DNA from 2 places in the Fructobacillus evanidus genome. Region 1 is predicted to be linked to the other one. Evidence: predicted binding sites of a transcription regulator. Region 1 holds the regulator's gene; the other holds the start of a gene.
What was found. Region 1 encodes LexA, which represses DNA repair genes until DNA is damaged. Its sites were predicted from a motif close to CNAACANNTGTTNG; they were not measured.
Positions count from the first base shown of each region.

Region 2: the regulator LexA is predicted to act here: its motif matches at 4,265-4,278, upstream of recA (recombinase RecA).

Region 1 covers NZ_CAUZLM010000008.1:3,456-13,847, reverse strand. The annotation lists gene AABI08_RS06565 (PBP1A family penicillin-binding protein) at 1-626, shown strand, start outside; gene AABI08_RS06560 (YlbF family regulator) at 676-1,032, shown strand; gene AABI08_RS06555 (aspartate kinase) at 1,221-2,570, opposite strand; gene thrB (homoserine kinase) at 2,628-3,509, opposite strand; gene AABI08_RS06545 (homoserine dehydrogenase) at 3,503-4,753, opposite strand; gene thrC (threonine synthase) at 4,884-6,347, shown strand; gene AABI08_RS06535 (aspartate-semialdehyde dehydrogenase) at 6,399-7,490, shown strand; gene lexA (transcriptional repressor LexA) at 7,605-8,240, opposite strand; gene AABI08_RS06525 (YneF family protein) at 8,496-8,717, shown strand; gene AABI08_RS06520 (lysophospholipid acyltransferase family protein) at 8,728-9,363, opposite strand; gene AABI08_RS06515 (tRNA1(Val) (adenine(37)-N6)-methyltransferase) at 9,433-10,197, shown strand; gene AABI08_RS06510 (GIY-YIG nuclease family protein) at 10,262-10,392, shown strand, end outside.
Region 2 covers NZ_CAUZLM010000001.1:7,835-18,226, forward strand. The annotation lists gene AABI08_RS00060 (amino acid ABC transporter substrate-binding protein) at 1-115, shown strand, start outside; gene yfmF (EF-P 5-aminopentanol modification-associated protein YfmF) at 181-1,494, shown strand; gene yfmH (EF-P 5-aminopentanol modification-associated protein YfmH) at 1,487-2,749, shown strand; gene AABI08_RS00075 (helix-turn-helix domain-containing protein) at 2,758-3,630, shown strand; gene pgsA (CDP-diacylglycerol--glycerol-3-phosphate 3-phosphatidyltransferase) at 3,638-4,216, shown strand; gene recA (recombinase RecA) at 4,345-5,463, shown strand; gene AABI08_RS00090 (phosphate ABC transporter substrate-binding protein PstS family protein) at 5,641-6,531, shown strand; gene pstC (phosphate ABC transporter permease subunit PstC) at 6,540-7,463, shown strand; gene pstA (phosphate ABC transporter permease PstA) at 7,463-8,347, shown strand; gene pstB (phosphate ABC transporter ATP-binding protein PstB) at 8,433-9,197, shown strand; gene pstB (phosphate ABC transporter ATP-binding protein PstB) at 9,194-9,961, shown strand; gene phoU (phosphate signaling complex protein PhoU) at 10,083-10,392, shown strand, end outside.

The DNA.
Region 1 (10,392 bases):
TGTCACCATCTCAAATGGCGTCCGCCTATACGGCTTTTGCAAACGGTGGAACGATGTCACAAGCCCACTATATTACCAAAATTGTTGATTCTTCTGGCAAGGTGATTGTGGCTCAGCCAAAGGTAACTCAAAAGCAAGTGATTTCAAAATCAGTTGCGGATAATATGACAAAAATGATGCTTGGTACTTATACCAGCGGAACTGGAACGGGTGCAGCACCATCTGGTTATAAGATTGCCGGTAAAACTGGAACTACTGAAAATCCTAATGATTCAAACAATGCGAACTCCTCAAAGGATTCATGGGCTGTGGCCTATACCAAGGATATCGTTCAAGTTTCTTGGGAAGGTTTGGAAGGCGACAATACGAGTTCTCTACCAATCGGCTTGATGGGGACAATTGGTTACTTCGTGAAGACTTCATTGGGTCAAATTTTACCAAATACGACAGGTGATAACTTTAGTGTTTCAGACGCTAGTCAAACGAACACTAGCAATACTAATACTTCATCATCTTCATCATCAAATTGGTTCACGAACGCAGCAAATAACTTTAGTAACGGTGTGAATACCACAGTTGCTGGTGCGGCTAAAGTATGGGATACTATTACAGGAGCATTTAAATAGTAATTATTAGTGATTTCACTACTCCGATTTGCATTTGAAAGGGATAATAATGACAGTTAACATTTACGATAACGCAAACGAAATGGCTAAGGTTTTGATCGAAACTGATCAATACAAGTCATGGCAAACTGCCTTTGACGCAGTTCAAGGCGATGATGCTGCGAAGGATTTGTTTAAGCAATTCCAGGCAATCCAAATGACTGTGCAACAAATGATGCAAGCACAGCAACAACCTACTCCTGACCAAGAAAAGGAATGGGATGCTGTCGCTAAGCAAGTCCAAGAAAACGACAAGATTAAGGACTTGATGGCCGCAGAACAGATTTTGAACACGTTGTTGGGTGAAATCAACGAAATCGTGACAAAGCCTGTGTCTGAGTCATACGCCAAGGTACAACAAGCTTAATTTGTTCGAATAAATCAGAAAAAGGCTGAATGGTTTAACCGTTCGGCTTTTTTCTATTAGAAGCCAAACTTACCAAAAGTTTTGGCTTCTTTTTGTGTGATTTGCAAACCTTAACCGTCTAACTTGACCGAGGGCAAAAAAAGGCAAGACCATCGTGGTGCAATGGTCTTGCCTAAGCTAATTTTGATTTAAAAGATGTTGTGATAAATGGCTTTGACCGCGTTATCAACGTCCTTGGATTCGACACCAAGCATAATTGAAATTTCAGAAGCACCTTGGTTCACCATCTGCAACGAAATACCGGCGTCCTTTAGTGGTGTAACGATTTCGGTAAAGGCACCAACACGGTTAATCATTCCTTGACCGACAACCATGATAATGGCAAAGTCATCATGCCAAGCCATTGTATCGGGCGACAATTCCCGCTCAATATCTGTTTGGATTTGTTCGATTTGTTCTTTATTGAGACTCTTCTTGTTGAAGATAATCGTCAAGTCATCAATTCCAGAAGGCATGTGTTCGTAAGGAACGCCATGCCGGTCCAAAATCTTTAGAATACGCATAGTGAAGCCGATTTCCTTGTTTAACAGATACCGGTGCAGGTAAAGGGCACAGAAGTTGTCTGAAGCGGCAATTCCTGTTACACGGCGTTCCGGTTTATTTTGTTCGGCTGGGCCAATCCAAGTACCCGGAGCAGTTGGGTCATTGGTATTTTTAACGTTAATTGGTACCTGAGCTTGAATAGCCGGGATGATGGCTTCATCGTGGAAGACGGCAAAGCCAGCGTAAGATAATTCTCGCATTTCACTATAAGACATGTTCTTAATAGCTGCTGGGTGACTGACCAACCGGGGGTTGACGGCGTAAATAGCAGAGACGTCTGTAAAGTTTTCATAGACTTCTGCCATTAAGCCACGAGCTAAAATCGCACCGGTGATGTCGGAACCGCCACGAGAAAAGGTAACCATCTCGCCACGGTCATTGTAACCAAAGAAACCAGGAAAAATATAACGGGTATCATCTTTGATTTCAAAGGCGCCAAGGTCTCGATAAGTGGCTTTTTCATTTAGGGTTGCGGTTGTTGCATCGGTTTCCATATGAAGCTGTTTTGGGTCGACGAAGACTGCCTTTTCACCTTTAGCTTGCAGAATCAAGGTCAGTAATTGCGCGTTTAAATACTCGCCATGGGCGGCAAAGGCAGCTCGCAAATAAGAGTAAGAGCGATAATGATGATTTGCCAATTGGTCAATTTGGTCAGGAATCGTTTGGAAAACCTCTTGGTCGAGGTTAAAGTGGTCGGCAATGGTCTGATAGCGTTCCTTTAACGCTAAGACCGTTTCAGTAGCATCCTCATCGTTGATAGTTTCGTTGGCATAGCGAATCAAGAGGTCGGTGACTTTGATTGGAAATTCTTTTGCCTTACCAGGGGCGGAGGTCACGATAACCTGCCGGCTTTCGTCCTGATTTAAAATATCGATGACGCGTTCAAACTGGGCTCCAGTTGCTAAAGAGGAACCGCCGAATTTTGTTACTTTCATAATACTGCCGGTAAGAAATCGGCACTCCTTTCATAAATCAAAACAGAATGTGTGCCTTTAGTCCAATGAACCTGTGAGGGTGGCACCGGTGTGTTGGACAGCTAAAATGGTTGCTGTGCCGTTCAGCTTGAGACCATTAATGGCTTCAAGTAACTGGTCAGCGTGTCCTCGTTCAACTATTGAGACAACTGTCGGTCCAGCTCCCGACAGGTATGTCCCGGCTAGGTCAAGGCTGTGTGCTAAAGCACGAATTTGTAAAAATTCTGGTGCTAAATCAGCCCGGTAGGGTTCATGCATTTGATCTTCTTCTACTAAATCCATTAATCGCTTTTGGTCACCTAAGTAGCAAGCGGCAACCAAGTTGGCAAGGTGTTGACTTTGGTGAACGGCCGTTTTGAGCGGTAAGTTTGCAGGCAAAGCTGCCCTTGCTTCCGCTGTTTTTAATGGGTAGTCCGGAATAAAGGTAACCGCGACCAAATTTTTTGGTAGTGGAAGGGTAGTGGCTTGTACGCCATTTTGGTTATCGTCTGTTAATTGTAGGCCACCTAAAATAGTTGGCGCCACATTATCAGGGTGGCCTTCAAGGGCTGCTGCTTCTTGCAGAACTTGGTGACGATCAATCGTTTGATCGACTAAGTAGTGCCCCAAGAAAAGACCGGCCACTAATGCTGATGAGGAAGACCCAAGACCACGAGCCAGTGGAATGTCACTTTTAACGATTAGTTGGTGGGGTGTAATATCTGGATCAACGAGTCGAGCAGTTTGAACAATGAGATTGGTTTCATCGTTTGGAATATCTGCGCCAAATGGGTGATCCACTTGCCAAGTATCAGTTTTTGGACCAACGGTTACGGTTAAATTAAGGTTTAATGCAAGTCCAAGACAATCAAAACCAAGACCAAGATTGGCAGAACTTGCGGGTACAGTGATGGTTAGCATGGATAAATCACAAACTCCTTTGCTAATGTCCGATTAGTTGTTAAGGCGTCAAGAAGGGCGTCATGCTGATCTTTGGACATTTCTTTGGTATAAAGGACGAGCTGAGAGCCAAGACGGTTATTTTCGTGGCTGGCTTGACGAACAATCAACGAACGGAGTTCGTCCTTGGTGTCTTGGCTGACACTGTTTGCACCAGTTGTATTCAGAATCCAGCAATAGGCTTGAGCTCGTTCGCCAGCTAATGTCATTTTCCTTTCTGGCAACGGTTGCTTAGCGTCCTTTGGTGCCGTTGCGGCAGCCAAAATATCGGCTAAGACGGCTTGGGCCGTTGGGCGTGCACCAGCCCCAGGGCCATAGAAAAGCGTTTGACCAAGGTTATCACTGTTTACTGCAATAGCATTATTCTCATTGTGAACCTGTGACAGAGGCGATTGTGGTAGCACAACCTGGGGAGCAACGATAACGACTACTGAATCGGCACTGATTTGATCGATGCGGAAAAGAAGCTTGAGTTGGCCACCAAGTGTTTTAACGGCAGCGATATCCTCATCGGTAATCTTCTGAATACCGGTAATTTGAATGTCTTTTAATCTGGCTTCCAATCCAAAGACCAGGCGGGCCAAGATGATGGCCTTGTAAGCAGCATCGTAGCCAGCGACATCATTTGTGGGGTCCGCTTCGGCAAATCCTAAGTCTTGTGCTTGCTTTAGGGCAGTTTCGTAAGAAAGGTCATTATCGGCCATTTGGGTCAACATATAGTTGGTTGTGCCGTTCACAATCCCAGCTAACGAGCGGATTGTATCGGTGCGGAAATATTCACGTAGGGTACCGATAATTGGAATCCCACCGGCAACGGCTGCTTCGTATAAGAGGGGCACCTGCGCTTTGTTTGCTAAGTCAAGGAGTTCTTCTCCAGCGGTCGCAATCAGGTCCTTATTGGCTGTAATAACCGGCTTTTTACTTGCCAAAGCGGACTTAATCCAGTTTTTAGCGGAGCCAGGACCACCGGCAACTTCGACAACCAAATCAATTTCTGGATCATCTAAGATGTCCTTTGGGTCGGTGGTCAGTTGGATGGTGGGGTCTAAACCAGGGCGGTCCTTGGTTAAAGAAGAGACCATCGCGGTTTTTACGGTCAGGTCTAAACCAGTATTTGCACTGATTTTTTCTTTTTGTTCCTCTAAGATGGTTAACAAGCCCATCCCAACTGTTCCTAAGCCAAAAAGGCCAATCTTAACTTCCATGATGACTCCTTCTATCGTTTTTTACTGTCAAGTAAGGATAATTTCCTATTAACTTTACCATTTTCCCGCCTAAAAAGGAATGTTTTTGTTATAATATCATTAGAAATCAATGAGATTGAAGGAGTACGTCATGGAATATGTCTCGACCCGGGGAGAAGCCCCTGCTGTTTCTGCCGCCCAGGCCATCCTCCAGGGCTTAGCACCGGATGGTGGTTTGTACGTGCCAAATCAGTGGCCGACTTTGAACTTGGATTTAAAGACCATCGGTCAACAATCCTACCAGGATTTGGCGACTGAAATTTTTGCTGCTTTTTTGCCTGATTTTACAAAAGCAGAGATTCAAGCCGTTGTACAGGCAGCTTATGGTAGCCAATGGGATACCGATAAAATTGTGCCGGTCAAAGATGCTGGGAACAATTTGCACTATTTGGAGCTTTTTCATGGTCCGACATTGGCCTTCAAAGATATTGCCCTTCAGGCCTTGCCTCACTTAGTGATTGCAGCGGCTAAGAAGGAAGGCCTTGATAAGGAGATTGCCATCTTAACGGCGACCTCCGGTGATACTGGTACTGCAGCAATGGCTGGATTTGCAGATGTACCTGGTACAAAAATTGCAGTTTTGTACCCACAGGTTGGAGTTTCGGACATCCAGCGCCAGCAAATGGTCTCTGAACCCGGAAAAAATACTTATGTTTACGGGATAGAAGGGAACTTTGATGATGCCCAGCAGGCGGTTAAGCGTCTTTTGGGCGATTCTGATTTTGCTACTTTTTTAAAGGAAGAAGATATTCAAATTTCTTCAGCGAACTCAATTAACATCGGTCGTTTGGTTCCACAAATCGTCTATTATTTTTACGGCTATGGCCAATTGATTGAAAAAGGTCAGATTAAGCCTGGTGAAGAAATTGACGTACTTGTCCCAACTGGTAACTTTGGGAACATGTTAGCAGCCTACTATGCTAGTCAAATCGGTTTGCCGGTGGCTGATTTTACGGTCGCTTCGAACGAAAATCATGTTTTAACAGAATTATTCCAAACAGGGGTATATAATAAAAACCGTGACTTCAAGGTGACGAATGCGCCGGCTATGGATATTTTGGTGTCGTCAAACTTAGAGCGTCTCTTGTACTTTGCTGGCGGTCAGGATGCTGATTTGATCAAAAAAGATATGGCAGACTTGCAAAGTCAAGGCCAGTATCAATTGGCAGAAAAAACGAGATCTGGTTTAGCGAAGTTTTCTGCTGGTTGGACTAATCAAGAACAGGTAGAAGAAACGATACGAAAGACGTTCCTATCTTCTGGTTATTTGATTGATCCGCACACGGCCGTGGCGGTTCATCAATACCATGACGATGGTCACCAGACCCTTTTGGCCGCAACTGCTAGCCCCTATAAGTTCCCACAAACGGTTCTTGAGGCACTTGGCGAAGAAGTTGTTGGTGGTGAAGGTGGCTTGACTGCTTTGGCAGCAGCAACCAAAACACAAATTCCTGACCAATTGAAGGATTTGTTCCAGCGACCTGTTCGTCATCGGACGTTTATCCAGGCAGCTGATATTCAAAAGCAGATTGAAAGCGCCTTGAAGACAGACTAATTTTCTTCTGTTGTTTATTATGTCATTTAAAAAGAAAGAGAGAATTTTTTTATGGTAGCAAAGACAGCCTATAATGTAGCAGTGCTCGGTGCAACGGGTGCTGTTGGACGTCGAATTTTGGACCAGTTGGCCCAGTCAACAATTCCGGTTGGTGAAGTCAAGGCCTTAGCTTCTGCTCGTTCAGCCGGTCAAAAAATTAGCTTTAAGGACCAAGAATTAACGGTCGAAGAAGCAACTGAAGATTCCTTTGCAGGTGTTGATATTGTTTTGGCCTCAGCCGGTGGATCTACCTCAAAGGCTTTGGCTCCGGCTGCTGTTAAGGCTGGTGCTGTTGTGGTCGATAACTCTTCATACTGGCGAATGAACGATCAGGTGCCACTAGTTGTACCTGAAGTCAACGCCACTGCTCTCAAGGAACATCAAGGAATCATTGCCAATCCTAATTGCTCAACGACGCAATTGGTGATGGCGCTTGACCCAGTTTACCGAGAATTTGGTTTGAACCAGGTGATTATTTCGACTTACCAGGCGGCTTCAGGTGCTGGAAAGGCAGCAATGGATGAGGTTTTGGCTGAAGCTCAGGCTCGTTTGTTGGGTGACGACATGGCAGAATTGGCCCATGTCCTACCGGTGAAGGGTGATAAAAAGCATTTCCCATTAGCCTTTAACTTGTTGCCACAGATTGATGTCTTCGAAGAAGAAGGCTACACACACGAAGAATACAAGATGATCCACGAAACGAAGAAGATTATCTTGGGTGACAAGAATGCTAAGGCCATCAAAGTGACTGGTACGGCTGTTCGTGTGCCAGTTATGATTGGTCACGGTGAAAGTGTTTATATCGATACTGGCGATGAGAAGGTCACAACTGATCAGATTCGTCAGGCAATCGGTGCCGTTGATAATGTGATTATTGAGGATGACCCAGCTACACAAACTTACCCACAACCTCTTTTGGCTGAAGGTAAGCGTGAAACATTTGTGGGCCGCATTCGTCCTGATTTGGAAAATCCGGGTGCCTTCCACTTGTGGGTTGTTTCAGACAACTTGTTGAAGGGTGCTGCCTGGAATACAGTTGAAATTGCCCAAACATTGGTTGAAATGGACTTGGTCCGTGTACCAGCTGACTCAACTTTTGCATAAATAATTTTGAAAAGCCACCAATTTATTCATTGGTGGCTTTTTAGTGCCCTTATTTTGCTATTAAAAAAAGCCCGACTACAAAAATGTAGTCGGGGGCTTTAGGCAAGTTTGTTTTTAGTAAATCGCGTCGCGGTAAAGGGAAACAACTTTTCCCAAAATGGAAACAGATTCCAAGATGATAGGGGCCATTGTATCGTTTTCCGGTTGAAGGCGGTAGTGACCACCTTCTTGGAAGAAGCGCTTAACAGTGGCTTCGTTGTCCTCGTTCATGGCAACGACGATATCGCCATTATCGGCATTTTGTTGGCGACGGACGATTACTTTGTCGCCATCCAAAATACCGATGTTAATCATGGATTCACCACGAACATTCAGCATAAAGAGGTCACCATCATAGGGAATCAGATTTTCTGGAATGGGGAAGAACTCGGTTGCTTCTTGTTCGACGGCTAAAATCGGTTGGCCAGCTGTGACCAATCCTAGGACTGGAATTTTACCGGAAGTGGCCGAAATTCCGAGGATTTCAAAACCGGCTGGTGTCACTTCAATAGCGCGTGCCTTAGTTCCTTCTCCCTTCTTCTCAAGGTAGCCGTTTTTAATCAAACGGGCAATGTGGCCGTGGATGGTTGAAGAGGAAGATAGGCCGACTGCTTCACCAATTTCACGAATGGTGGGTGGGAAACCATTTTTACTTTGATAGTCGTGAATAAATCTCAAGACTTGAATTTGTTTTGAATCAGAACTTGCCATATGTACTTTCCTACCTGTATTTGCTACGTTTATCTTAGCGAATTTTAACCTGAAAAGCAAACAAATGTTCGCGAAAAAACCTTAAGAAATATTAAATTTTATTACAAAATGGGGATTAAATTTAAAATAGTGGATAAAGAAATTTTTTTATTCGAGTTATCGACCTGTTTTCCACTGTTTTTGTAAAAAAATACTGTCTTGCTTGCCTTTATGCTATAATATCTTATAGATTTTCGTAGTTAAAGGAGACCAATAATGGTTGTATTAGTTGGAATTTTGGCTTTGGTCGTTGGTTTGGTTGGGGGATTCTTCTTGGCCCGCTTTACGATGAAGTCGTACTTGGCAAAGAACCCACCCATTTCAGAAGAAATGATGAAGTCAATGATGATGTCAATGGGCCAGAAGCCATCACAAAAGAAGTTGAATCAGATGATGGCTCAAATGAAGGCACAAAATGCCAAAGCACAAAAAAAATAAGCCAAACGGCTTATTTTTTTTGTGCTTTTGGATCGATGTATACCCAGTTGGGATCGATTTCTTTGTCCAAGGCATCAAAAGATTCTTGAATCTTTTGATTGTATTCGGCAATTTTTTCGTCCGTCAAGCGGGCCTTAGGATCAATCACAATTGGTTCACCAAAATTAATTGTGGTATTATTGCGTTTAAATAGATGTGAAAACTTCACGGGACCTTGATAAACTGCTGGAACAATCGGCTTCTTTGAAAGCTTGGCAATCAGGATTGATCCTGATTTTAACTTTTGAGAATGCCGTGATCCGGTTGGAAACATAATAAGTGAGCGATTGCCATTCTTTAACTCGTTGATGGGATATTTGATGGTATCGGTACCGACATTGCGCCGATCAACTGGAAAGGCCCCCAAAGTGGTAATCAAGGCGCGCAAAGCAGGATTTTTGAAAAGCTCCTTCTTGGCCATAAAAATGAAGCGCTTTGGATAGGCCGCCATGGCATACCAAACGGGATCCCACCAAGAACGGTGTGGTCCGACCAAAACGTAGTTTTCGTTTTTTGGTAGGCGCTCCTTGTGAAGATAGGTAACGCGACCATTAATAATGGCCACAAAGGTCACTGTAAAGACCCGGATAAAGCGATAGAATAACATCTGCTTGTCCCTTTCTAATTGACTTAACAGAATAATTTTACTTAGTTTATGGAGATATTGCAACAGACCATGGTAGCAGAAGAATTACGAGCAGGTGAGCGCCTTGACGGCTTGCCATCACAACAGATTCAAATTATCCAAAATCCAGATATGTTTTCGTACTCGTTAGATGCCGTGCTCTTGGCATATTTTGCCAAACCTAAACAAAAAGGACGGGGCCTGTCGGTTGATTTAGGGGCAGGAACGGGAGCGATTGGCCTCTTTTATGCCGCCAAGGTTACCGGCCAGGTAAAATTAGTTGAGCTGCAACAAGACTTAGCGGAAATGGCCCAACGCTCGGTCGTTTTAAACCACTTGGAAGACCGCGTGAGCGTGATTCAGTCTGATATGCAGGAAATTTTTGCGGATATTAAGCCTGGTTCAGTGGACACTGTTCTGTCCAACCCACCTTATTTTTCCGTGAATGAAAAGACCAAGCAAAACCTTGATGAGCATTATCAGCTGGCCCGGCATGAAATTGCCATCGATTTGCCCCGTTTAGCGCAAGTTGCCAATAAGCTGTTAAAGAATAACGGTAAATTTTACTTGGTTCATCGGCCAGATCGGTTAGAAGACATTATGTCTGCCCTTTCTGCCCGGAAATTAGCGGTCAAACGCATTCAATTTGTGTACGGCAAGGCCGACCGTGAGGCCAACATGGTCTTGGTCGAAGCGATTAAGGCGGGTAAGCCGGGGGGCGTTCGAATTTTGCCACCAATTATTGCCTATACAGCAAACGACGAATACACGCCCCAGGTACAAGAAATTTTGTATGGGCAACCTTGGCAGCTGTAAGTCAATTACAGGTGGTTGCGCGAGGAGGGGGTTTTGATAACCTTCGAGGAGGGAGATGGGAATCATGACGGATGATCATGACAAAACTTATGATTTTTATGTGCTCTATACGGCCGACGGTTATTTTTATGGTGGGTTTTCCGATGATGCCCACCGACGTTTTTTGGTCCATCAAGCGGGGAAGGGGGCCAAGTT
Region 2 (10,392 bases), on a different contig from region 1:
TGGATTCCGTAAGGGCGATGTTGAACTCAAGGAAGCGGTCAATAAGGAGTTGACAAAGTTGACCAAGAACGGCTTTGTTGCTGCTTTGGAAAACAAGTGGTTTGCACAAAATTAATTGAGAAAGTATTAAAAACGCCTACGGGCGTTTTTTCTTTTGATAAAACCGAGTAAGATAGTTATATGATAAAAAAGACGATGGTGGCGCCTGGCGTCCAATTGGCATACCAGCCAACAAAGCAATTTAAAACAATTCATATCAATGTGACCTTTGCGACGAAGGCTAAGAAAGCCATTGCAACCAAGCGAGCGCTCTTGTCCTACTTGATGGCAGTTTCTTCGAAGGAGTATCCAGACCAACGAGCGGTTTCTTTGGCAATGATTGATGCCTTTGGGGCCAACTTTCAAACGAAGGTCGCAACGCTGGGCGATTTGGATCTTCTAACGGTTTCGATTCAATTTATTAAGCCGGGGCTTTTGCCAAATTCAAATCAGCTTTTGGAGCAAATTTTAAACTTTTTGCAAGCAATGCTCTTTGATTTTGATTGGGAAAGTGACCAAGCCCAAATAATTTTTAATCAAGAGCGGCAGAACCTGAAGCAAGCGATTTTAAGTCGCCAAGATGATAAGGTAGCGTTTGCTTTGGATCAAGCACGCGAATTGATCTTTGCTGATGCTGCTGTGCGGGAATCGATCTTAGGCTCGATTGAAGAATTGGACCAATTGACCTTACAGGATGTTCGGCAAGCACAGCGAGAGCTGTTAGCTGCCAATCAAGTGGTGATTTCAGCTGTCGGCGACTTGGATTTTGATCAATTGGAAGAACAATTGTCTGCTTGGCCTTGGGCTGATGTTGGCCGCGATGAAAAGAGTGTTGCTGACCAGGACGACCCAGCACAAATTCCTCAATTGTTAGCTGTCGGTCAAGAAAAGCTTATGAAAAAGTCAGATTGGCAACAGGCCGTCTTGGTACAAAATTATCAAGTAGAGGGCTTGTCCTTACAGGAAAATGGTCCACGCTATTATGCAACTTTGGTGTTAAACACAATTTTTGGGGCTAGCCCAGCCAGTTTGCTTTTCACTGAAGTTCGAGAAAAAAATAGTTTAGCTTATAATATTTCGTCGCGCTTTCAACCAGACTTAGCTGCCTTGACCGTTGTGGCTGGTTTTGATTTTGACCAAGTCAATTTGGTGGAAGACTTGATTCAGGTTCAATTAAAGACATTGGTAGAAGGCCAGGTGGCGGCAGAAATGCTCGAAAATGCTAAGCAAAGCTTAAAAAATGAGTATTTAATCCGTCAAGATTCACAGGCTTACTTGGCTGTGCGTCAGGCCGGTCGCTTTTTGCGTCAGGCGAAAGCAGGTGCGACTGATTTTCTAACTGCGATTGACCAAGTTTCAGTGGCAGATGTGCAGGATGTTGCTAAGGATTTAACCTTTCAGAGCAGCTTTGTTTTAGCACCTGAGAAGAAGGGGGAAGCTTTTGAAAATGAATAATCATGAAAAGCAGCCCTTTGTTTTTCAAACGAAAGAGGGCTTGACAGTTAACCTCATTAAAAAGCCTGGCTATCACCAATTTTTGGCCTCATTGACAGCCCGTTTTGGGTCGTTAACGACGACGATGATGATTAATGAAAATCAGCAAATCATCATTCCAGCCGGTACCGCGCACTTTCTGGAACATAAAATCTTTGATAAAAAAGATGGTGACGCGTTAATTCGCTTTACGGAGTTGGGGGCGGACGCCAATGCCTTTACTGGGCCCAACCAAACGACTTATTATTTCACTGCCACTAGCCGGGTTTTAGAAAACTTGGCTTGGTTAATGGATTTTGTGCAAGAACCTTATTTTACCGAAGAAAAGGTTGTTCGTGAGCGAGGCATTATCGAGGAAGAAATTAAGCTTTATCAGGATGATCCTGCTTGGCAGTTGTATCAGGGAATTATTGGGCTCTTATATCCACAATCAGCATTGAGCCAATATATTGCAGGAACCAAAAACAGCCTGCAAGAAATTACTCCTGATTTACTCTATCAAATTCACGCGGCCTTCTATCAACCCGAAAATTTGGTGTTAACGGTTGTCGGTGATTTTGATACTAGTGAATTAATGGCCTTTATTAAAAATCAACAAGGTCAAATCAGTAGTCAGAAAGAAACTGTTTTTGTACCAAAAGAGGATTTGGCAAAGCAGGTGAGTTTTGCAGCACAAAAGAAGCAAGGATTATCGCTAGAAAAAGGGGCCTATGGTCTCCGCTTACCAAGTCGTCCTGAAACTATTTCAGGAATTGAACGTGTTAAAGAAATCCTATTAGGCGAATTGGCCTTGGATTTAGTCTTTGGTGATCAAACGGCGTGGTTCCAGGATGTTTATGACCAAGGAATTTTCGGTGATGACTTTGATTATGAGTATAGTAATTTTGGTCCGTACCAGTATCTGACGTTTTTTGCGGATGGTGAAAAACAGGATCAGGTGCAAGAATCTTTGACGAAGAGGCTGGCAGAAGCAGCGGCTGTTTTAGCCGAAAGCCAGACTGATTTTAACCGGTTACAAAAAGCTTTGGCTGGGCAAACTTTGGCTAGCCAAAACCGTCCGGATCGGCTTGGTTTAGACGAGGATTTAGCCTTGTATGGTGTATCACTATTTGATAAAATGAACTTAATAACACGTTTTTGCTTAGATGATGTTGTCGAGTGTGGTAAACGGCTCTTTGAAGGTGGTCGTTTGACCCGCTTAGTATTAGAAAAGTAAGAGAAAAAATGACTGAATATTTAGCAAGTGAAATTAGTCAACAGTTACGAGAAGCTCGGTTGGAGAAGGGTTACACAATCGACCAATTAGCCGAAATGACTAAGATCCAACCTCGGTTTTTACAAGCGATTGAAGATGGTGACCAGGATGCTTTGCCTGGTCAATTTTATGCCCGGGCTTTTGCCAAGCAATTTGCTGAGGCGGTTGGTTTAAATCCTGATGATCTTTTTGATGAAGTTGAATTTGATCCACAAGTGATTAGCGACTTATCGCATGCACACCGTGACGATGACGGCGTTGTTCGCGCGGGCGTTAACAATACGGAAACCTTTAAATCACGGTTCCGTGGTTTTATTCCAAAGATTTGGTTAGCGATTATCGTTGTGGCAGTTTTGTTGGTTGCTTGGTTTGTTGTGACACGAATGAGCTCTGGTTCTAATTCATCAAATAGTGGAAACCAAGTTGAAGTGACATCATCATCTGTACCACAGTCATCATCTTCATCGTCCGCAGCCTCATCATCAAGCGCTAATGGGGGCATTAACCTTGGGACTGCAACGACAAACACGGCCCAGTTAACGACGACTTATACTGTTGCCGGCCAATTGGCTAACACGCATACCATTGTTGCCAAGGGCCAAAATGGTGGCTCAATGTTTAAGGTAACCGACGGGACGGGTAAGGTCTTGTATAACGCTTGGTTGAACCAGACCGATGAGAAGAGTGTTGAGATTCCTGCCAATACGGCCATTGTTAATATTCAAGTTTCACAGGTTAGCCACGTCAACTTGACGATTAACAACCAACATATTGATTTACCAAACTTGCCAACGAACCCAGCTCCAACGACTTGGAACGTTGTCTTGAATTTGAATAAGTGAGAACAAAATGAATTTACCAAATAAACTAACGGTCTTTCGAATCATCTTGATTCCAGTTTTCATGCTCCTTTTGATTTTTTCAAAGGGTTCAACGGTTGTGAACACTGATTTAGACCTGACCCTTTCATGGGTCCTGGCGGCCATCGTTTTTGCCGTTGCTTGTATGACTGATTTCTTAGATGGGCAAATTGCTCGTCGAAAGCACTTAGTAACCAACTTCGGTAAATTCTTTGATCCATTAGCTGATAAGCTTTTGGTCATGACTGCCTTGATTTACCTGACTGCCTTTCACCAAGTTCCTGCCTGGGTCACAGCAGTGATTGTTATCCGGGAATTAGCCGTAACTGGATTGCGGACATTGGTTGTTGAAAATAACGGGACGGTCATGGCTGCTGCCTGGCCTGGTAAGATTAAAACTTTTTCGCAGATGTTTGCGATTTTCTTCCTGTACTTAAAAGATTGGCCGTTTGCCCTTGTTGATTTTCCAATTGGCCAGGTGCTCTTGTATATTGCCGTTTTCTTTACAATTTATTCAGGAATCGAATATTTCTGGAAAAGCCGCTCGGTTTTTGCAGACGGACTATAAGCGCTTTAAGCGCTTTTTTCGTCCAATCAAATAAGGAAGAAAGCGATGCGAACAAATGTTCGTAAAAGTCCTTGCATTTTGTTAAAAAAGTCCGTACACTGTTGATAGACATTGAAGGAGTATCAAGCATGGTTGCAAAAAAGACAAGCGATGATAACAAGAAGGATGGCCGTCAGGCTGCCTTAAATGAAGCTTTAAAGAAAATTGAAAAAAACTTTGGAAAGGGTTCTATTATGACGTTGGGCGATAACGCCTTAACGCAAGTAGAAACTTCACCATCTGGGTCTGTTAAATTGGATGTGGCATTAGGTGTTGGTGGTTATCCCAAGGGACGGATTATTGAAGTTTATGGGCCTGAATCATCAGGTAAGACGACGATTGCTCTGCATGCGGTAGCTGAAATCCAAAAGAATGGTGGCACAGCTGCTTATATCGATGCTGAAAATGCCTTGGACGTTAAATACGCTGAAGCTTTAGGTGTTAAGAAGGATGAATTGCTGTTGTCACAGCCTGATACTGGTGAACAGGGACTGGAAATTGCTGACGCCTTAGTTCAATCAGGTGCTGTTGACATGGTCGTGGTTGATTCTGTGGCCGCCTTAGTTCCCCGTGTGGAAATTGAAGGTGAAATGGGGGATGCTCACGTTGGTTTGCAGGCACGGTTGATGTCTCAAGCTTTGCGTAAGTTAGCTGGAACCTTGAACCGGACAGGAACGATTGCCATCTTTATCAATCAGATTCGTGAAAAGGTTGGCGTGATGTTTGGAAATCCCGAAACAACGCCAGGTGGTCGTGCCTTGAAGTTTTATTCGACAATTCGTTTGGAAGTCCGCCGGTCAACTCAAATTAAAGATGGATCAGACGTGACTGGTAACTTGACCAAGGTCAAGGTTGTGAAGAACAAGGTTGCGCCACCATTTAAGGTCGCCGAAGTCGATATCATGTATGGAAAGGGAATCTCACAAACTGGTGAAATTCTTGATTTGGCCGTTGATCAAGATATTATTGATAAGGCTGGTGCTTGGTATGCCTATAATGGGGAGCGAATTGGCCAAGGTCGCGAAAAGGCCAAGGAATATTTGGATGACCCTGAGCACGCTGCTTTGAAGGCAGATATCTATACACAAGTGCGGAATGCTTATGGCATTGGCGATGAGCCAGTTGCTGATGCAGGTCCCGATGAAAGTGATAGCAAAAGTGCAGAAAATCACGATAACGACGGGCTTACCGACGAACCGATTATTTAGAAATAGTAATAATAAATTAATATTAAAAAGCGTTGTAAAACGCTTTTTTTTGTTATAATGTGTTTGTTCTTAACTGAAGTGAATGATTCATTTTCACACAAATTGTTCGGATTAGTTTGGAATAGATACTTGTTGTTGTAGGATAATCTTTTGCACCCAGTTGGGAGAAGAGGAATCATGCAAAGATCGCATCGCGGGTCATGGATAGTGGCCTCTGTCGTCGTTGTACTTGCCGTCATCTTAGGAATTGCCTATCAAAACCGAGACAAGCAAGCCAACACCGCACCCATTACTGCAGTTGGTTCAACTGCACTGCAACCTTTGGTTGAAGCTGCCGGAGAGGACTATCAACGTTCTCATCCTGGTGTCTCCATTACCGTTCAAGGTGGTGGAAGTGGTACGGGTCTGTCGCAAATAGCGCAAGGGGCTGTTTCCCTCGGGAACTCAGATCTCTTCGCTGAAGAAAAGAAGGGGATTGATACAAAGAATTTAGTTGATCATCGAGTCGCAGTCGTTGGAATTGCGCCAATCATTAATAAGCAAGCCGGTGTCAAGAATTTGACACTGGCACAGTTAACCGATATCTTTACCGGTAAAATTAAAAATTGGAGTGAACTGGGCGGAAAGGACATGCCAATTGTGCTTGTCAACCGTGCCGCCGGTTCCGGAACTCGGGCCGCTTTTGAAAAGTGGGCCATGGGTGGCAAAAAGAGTGCCTCTGCACAAGAGCAAGATTCATCAGGAATGGTCTTGTCAATTGTTAAGAGTACTCCGGGAGCTATCTCTTACGTTGCCTTTGCTTATAAGTCAAACGATGTTGTTCGAGCAAACATCAATGGTGTCGCACCTACCGATGCCAATGTTGAGGATGGGGCTTATCCTATCTGGTCATACGAACACATTTACACGCACGGCAAGCCAACAGGTGAAGTTGCTAAGTTCTTGGATTTCTTTAATTCAGATCGTGTACAGAAGACGTACGTACCAAAGTTGGGTTACATCTCAAATACAAATATGAAGATTGAACGTGACCTGCATGGTAACATTACCGCTAAGCAGAAGGGGTAAGGCAGACAATGGATCTTATTACCGAAAAAATTAAAAAAACTTCGTTGTCAACCAAGCAAGACCGGTTTGGAAAGTTCATCTCGGCTCTTGCCTTAATTCTAATCACTGCGGTGGTTATCTTGATTTTTGGCTTTGTTATTACTCGGGGGTTGGCCACCTTTACGACCAATAAAGTTTCAGTTAGTAAGTTTCTCTTTGGAACGAATTGGAATCCGAGTGTTGTTGACCCTAAGACGGGTCAACCAGGTATTGGAGCATTACCGCTCATTACTGGTTCTTTGGCGGTAACAATTTTGGCCGCTATTATTGCAACGCCATTTGCGATTGGAACAGCGGTCTTTATGACTGAAATCGCAGAAAAGCGTGGTGCACGCATCATGCAACCAGTCATCGAATTGTTGGTTGGAATTCCTTCCGTTGTTTACGGTGTTATCGGTTTGGCTGTTGTAGTTCCAGCCGTCCGTTCAATTTTCGGCGGAACAGGTCTTGGAATCTTGTCTGGAACAATTGTTTTGTTCGTCATGATTTTACCAACCATTACATCAATGACAGTCGATGCCTTAAAGGGTGTTCCTCGCTATTACCGTGAATCAGCCTTGGCCATTGGTGCCACGCGTTGGCAAATGATTTACAAGGTGATTTTGCGGGCAGCTACGCCAGGAATCTTGACAGCAATTGTCTTCGGAATGGCGCGTGCCTTCGGTGAAGCTTTGGCTGTTCAAATGGTAATCGGAAATGCGGCCAAGATGCCAGGTTCTCTGGTTTCACCAGCAGCAACCTTGACCTCCGTTTTGACGATGGGAATTGGAAACACGGTCATGGGTACGTTGCAAAACAACGTCTTGTGGTCATTAGCAATGATCTTACTTCTGATGTCTCTCGTCTTTAACCTCTTGATTCGCTGGATTGGTCGAAAAGGAGAACTGAAGTAATGAAAGCAAAAACTGCTGATAAAATTGCTACGGCCGTGATTTACGCAATCGCTGGTTCAGTAGCGTTGGTGCTGGCAGCAATGCTAGCCTTTATCTTGGTTCGAGGATTGCCTCACTTGTCATGGCACTTCTTAACTGCACAAGCTCGGTCATTCGAGGCTGGTGGTGGAATTGGCATTCAATTGTTTAATTCTTTCTATCTCTTGATTTTGGCCATGCTGATTTCATTCCCAATCGCTCTTGGGGCGGCTATTTACTTGAATGAATATGCCAAGCCAACGATTTGGACATCAATGGTTCGTACCGCAATTGAAGTGATGTCATCATTGCCTTCTGTTGTTGTTGGATTGTTTGGTTTCTTGATTTTCGTTGTGAAGTTGAAGCTTGGTTTCTCCATTATTTCTGGGGCCATTGCATTGACATTCTTTAACTTGCCAATTTTGACTCGTTCAATCGAGACGTCATTGAGCCAAATCCCAAACTTACAACGTGAAGCTGGGGCGGCTTTGGGCCTTTCACGATTTGAAACAGTTATTCACATCATCTTACCGGCAGCGGTACCATCCGTTGTGACAGGGGTTGTGATTTCTGCGGGACGTGTCTTCGGTGAAGCCGCTGCATTGATCTTTACAGCTGGTCAGTCAGCACCTTCATTGGACTTTGGTGACTGGAACCCATTCAACTTGGCATCGCCATTGTCACCGTTCCGACCAGCCGAAACTTTGGCCGTGCACATTTGGAAGATTAATTCGGAAGGAATCATGCCGGATTTGTCACTCGTGTCAGCGGGAGCATCAGCGGTTTTGATTATCGTGGTATTGCTCTTTAACTTTAGTGCACGTCGCTTGGGAACACTTCTCTACAAGAAGTTGACAAAATCGTGAGGTTAGCATGACAGATAAGAGTCAAGAATTAAAGCCAGTATCAGATTTTATTCCTGAAAAGGCACCGGAACGCTATATCATTCCAATGGAGGATGATAAACATGAAATTGCCCTTTCAACTGAAAATTTGCAAGTGAGTTATGGCGATAACCTTTCCCTAAGTGAAGGGGACTTGCGTTTCGAACGCTATAAGATTACCTCTTTGATTGGAGCATCTGGTTCAGGTAAGTCAACGTTTTTGCGGTCATTGAACCGAATGAACGATGGCGTTGCCAATGTTACTGGTCATATTTGGTACCGTGGATTGGACATCAACTCAAAAGACATTGATGTCTATGAAATGCGTCGCCACATTGGAATGGTTTTCCAACGACCAAACCCATTTGCTAAGTCAATTTATGACAACATTACCTTCCCATTGACTCGCCGTGGTAAGTATACTAAGGCCCAGCTCGATGAGATTGTGGAAACAACGTTAAAGCAAGCTGCTTTGTGGGACCAAGTTAAAGATGAATTGAACAAATCAGCGCTTTCATTGTCAGGTGGACAAGCCCAACGATTGGTGATTGCCCGTGCCTTGGCCTTAAAGCCTGATATCTTGTTGCTCGATGAGCCATCATCAGCCTTGGATCCAATTTCTTCTGCTAAGTTCGAAGATACTTTGCTGGAGTTGAAGAAAAATTACACGATTATTATCGTGACGCACAATATGCAGCAAGCAGCCCGGATTTCTGACTACACGGCCTTTATGCACCAAGGTAAGGTAATTGAATACGATTTGACTCGTAAAATCTTTACCCGTCCTAAGGTGGAATTGACCAACGATTATATTTCAGGTAATTTTGGATGACAAAACAAAGCGAAACAATCTTACAAACTCGTAACGTCAAGCTCTGGTATGGAGACAAGGAAGCCTTACATGGGATTGATTTGGATTTTGCCAACAAGGGCATTACTGCCTTGATTGGACCTTCTGGATCAGGTAAGACAACTTACTTGCGAGCCTTAAACCGGATGCATGATTTGGAAGAAAATGTCACTGTGACAGGTTCTTTCAACCTTCTTGGGAAGGATATTTATGCGCCAACAACGGATACCGTTGATTTGCGTAAGCGCGTTGGAATGGTTTTCCAACAGCCAAATCCGTTTCCATTCTCCATCTATGATAACGTTGCCTTTGGCCTGCGTTTAGCTGGAGTAAAGGATAAGAAGACTTTGGACCAGGCTGTAGAGGAGTCATTAAAGGCTGCCTCTATCTGGGACGAAGTGAAGGATGAATTGAATAAATCAGCTCTTGGTCTGTCAGGTGGCCAACAACAGCGTGTTTCAATTGCCCGCGTTTTGGCCACAAAGCCAGATGTATTGTTGCTCGATGAGCCAACATCGGCTTTGGATCCAGTTTCTTCACACAACATTGAAGAAACCTTGTTGTCACTGCGTGACCAATATGCCATGATTATTGTGACTCATTCCTTATCACAAGCTTCACGAATTTCTGATAAGACGGCTTTCTTCCTTAGTGGAAACTTGGTCGAATTTGGGGACACTCGTAAGATTTTCTTGGAGCCCGAGAAAAAGGAAACTGCCGATTATATTTCTGGTCGCTTTGGATAAAAACGAGTGATTGGATGATTGGTTGGTGAAGCCCATCGTTCAGGCTGTTCAAAAAATATCTTTGCTTTTAAAATGCCCTACTGTTATTAGAGAGAAACAGGTTACATGAAAGGAATTTGTCATGCGTCGATTATTTGATGAAGAATTAGCTGATTTGGATACTTCTTTTACGGAAATGGGTGAACAGGTTGCCAAGACCATTCAGGAATCTGTTCAGTCCTTTATTAAGCACGATCGCGATGGTGCCCACAAGATTATTGATCATGATTACAAGATCAATGAACGGGAAGCCGCTTTGGAAAAGAAGTCATTTGAAATGATTGCTTTGTACCAACCGGTGACTACTGATTTGCGTGAAATCGTGACGATTTTGAAGGCCGTTTCCGTTTTGGAACGAATGGGGGACCAGGCACGGAACATTGCTACGTCAA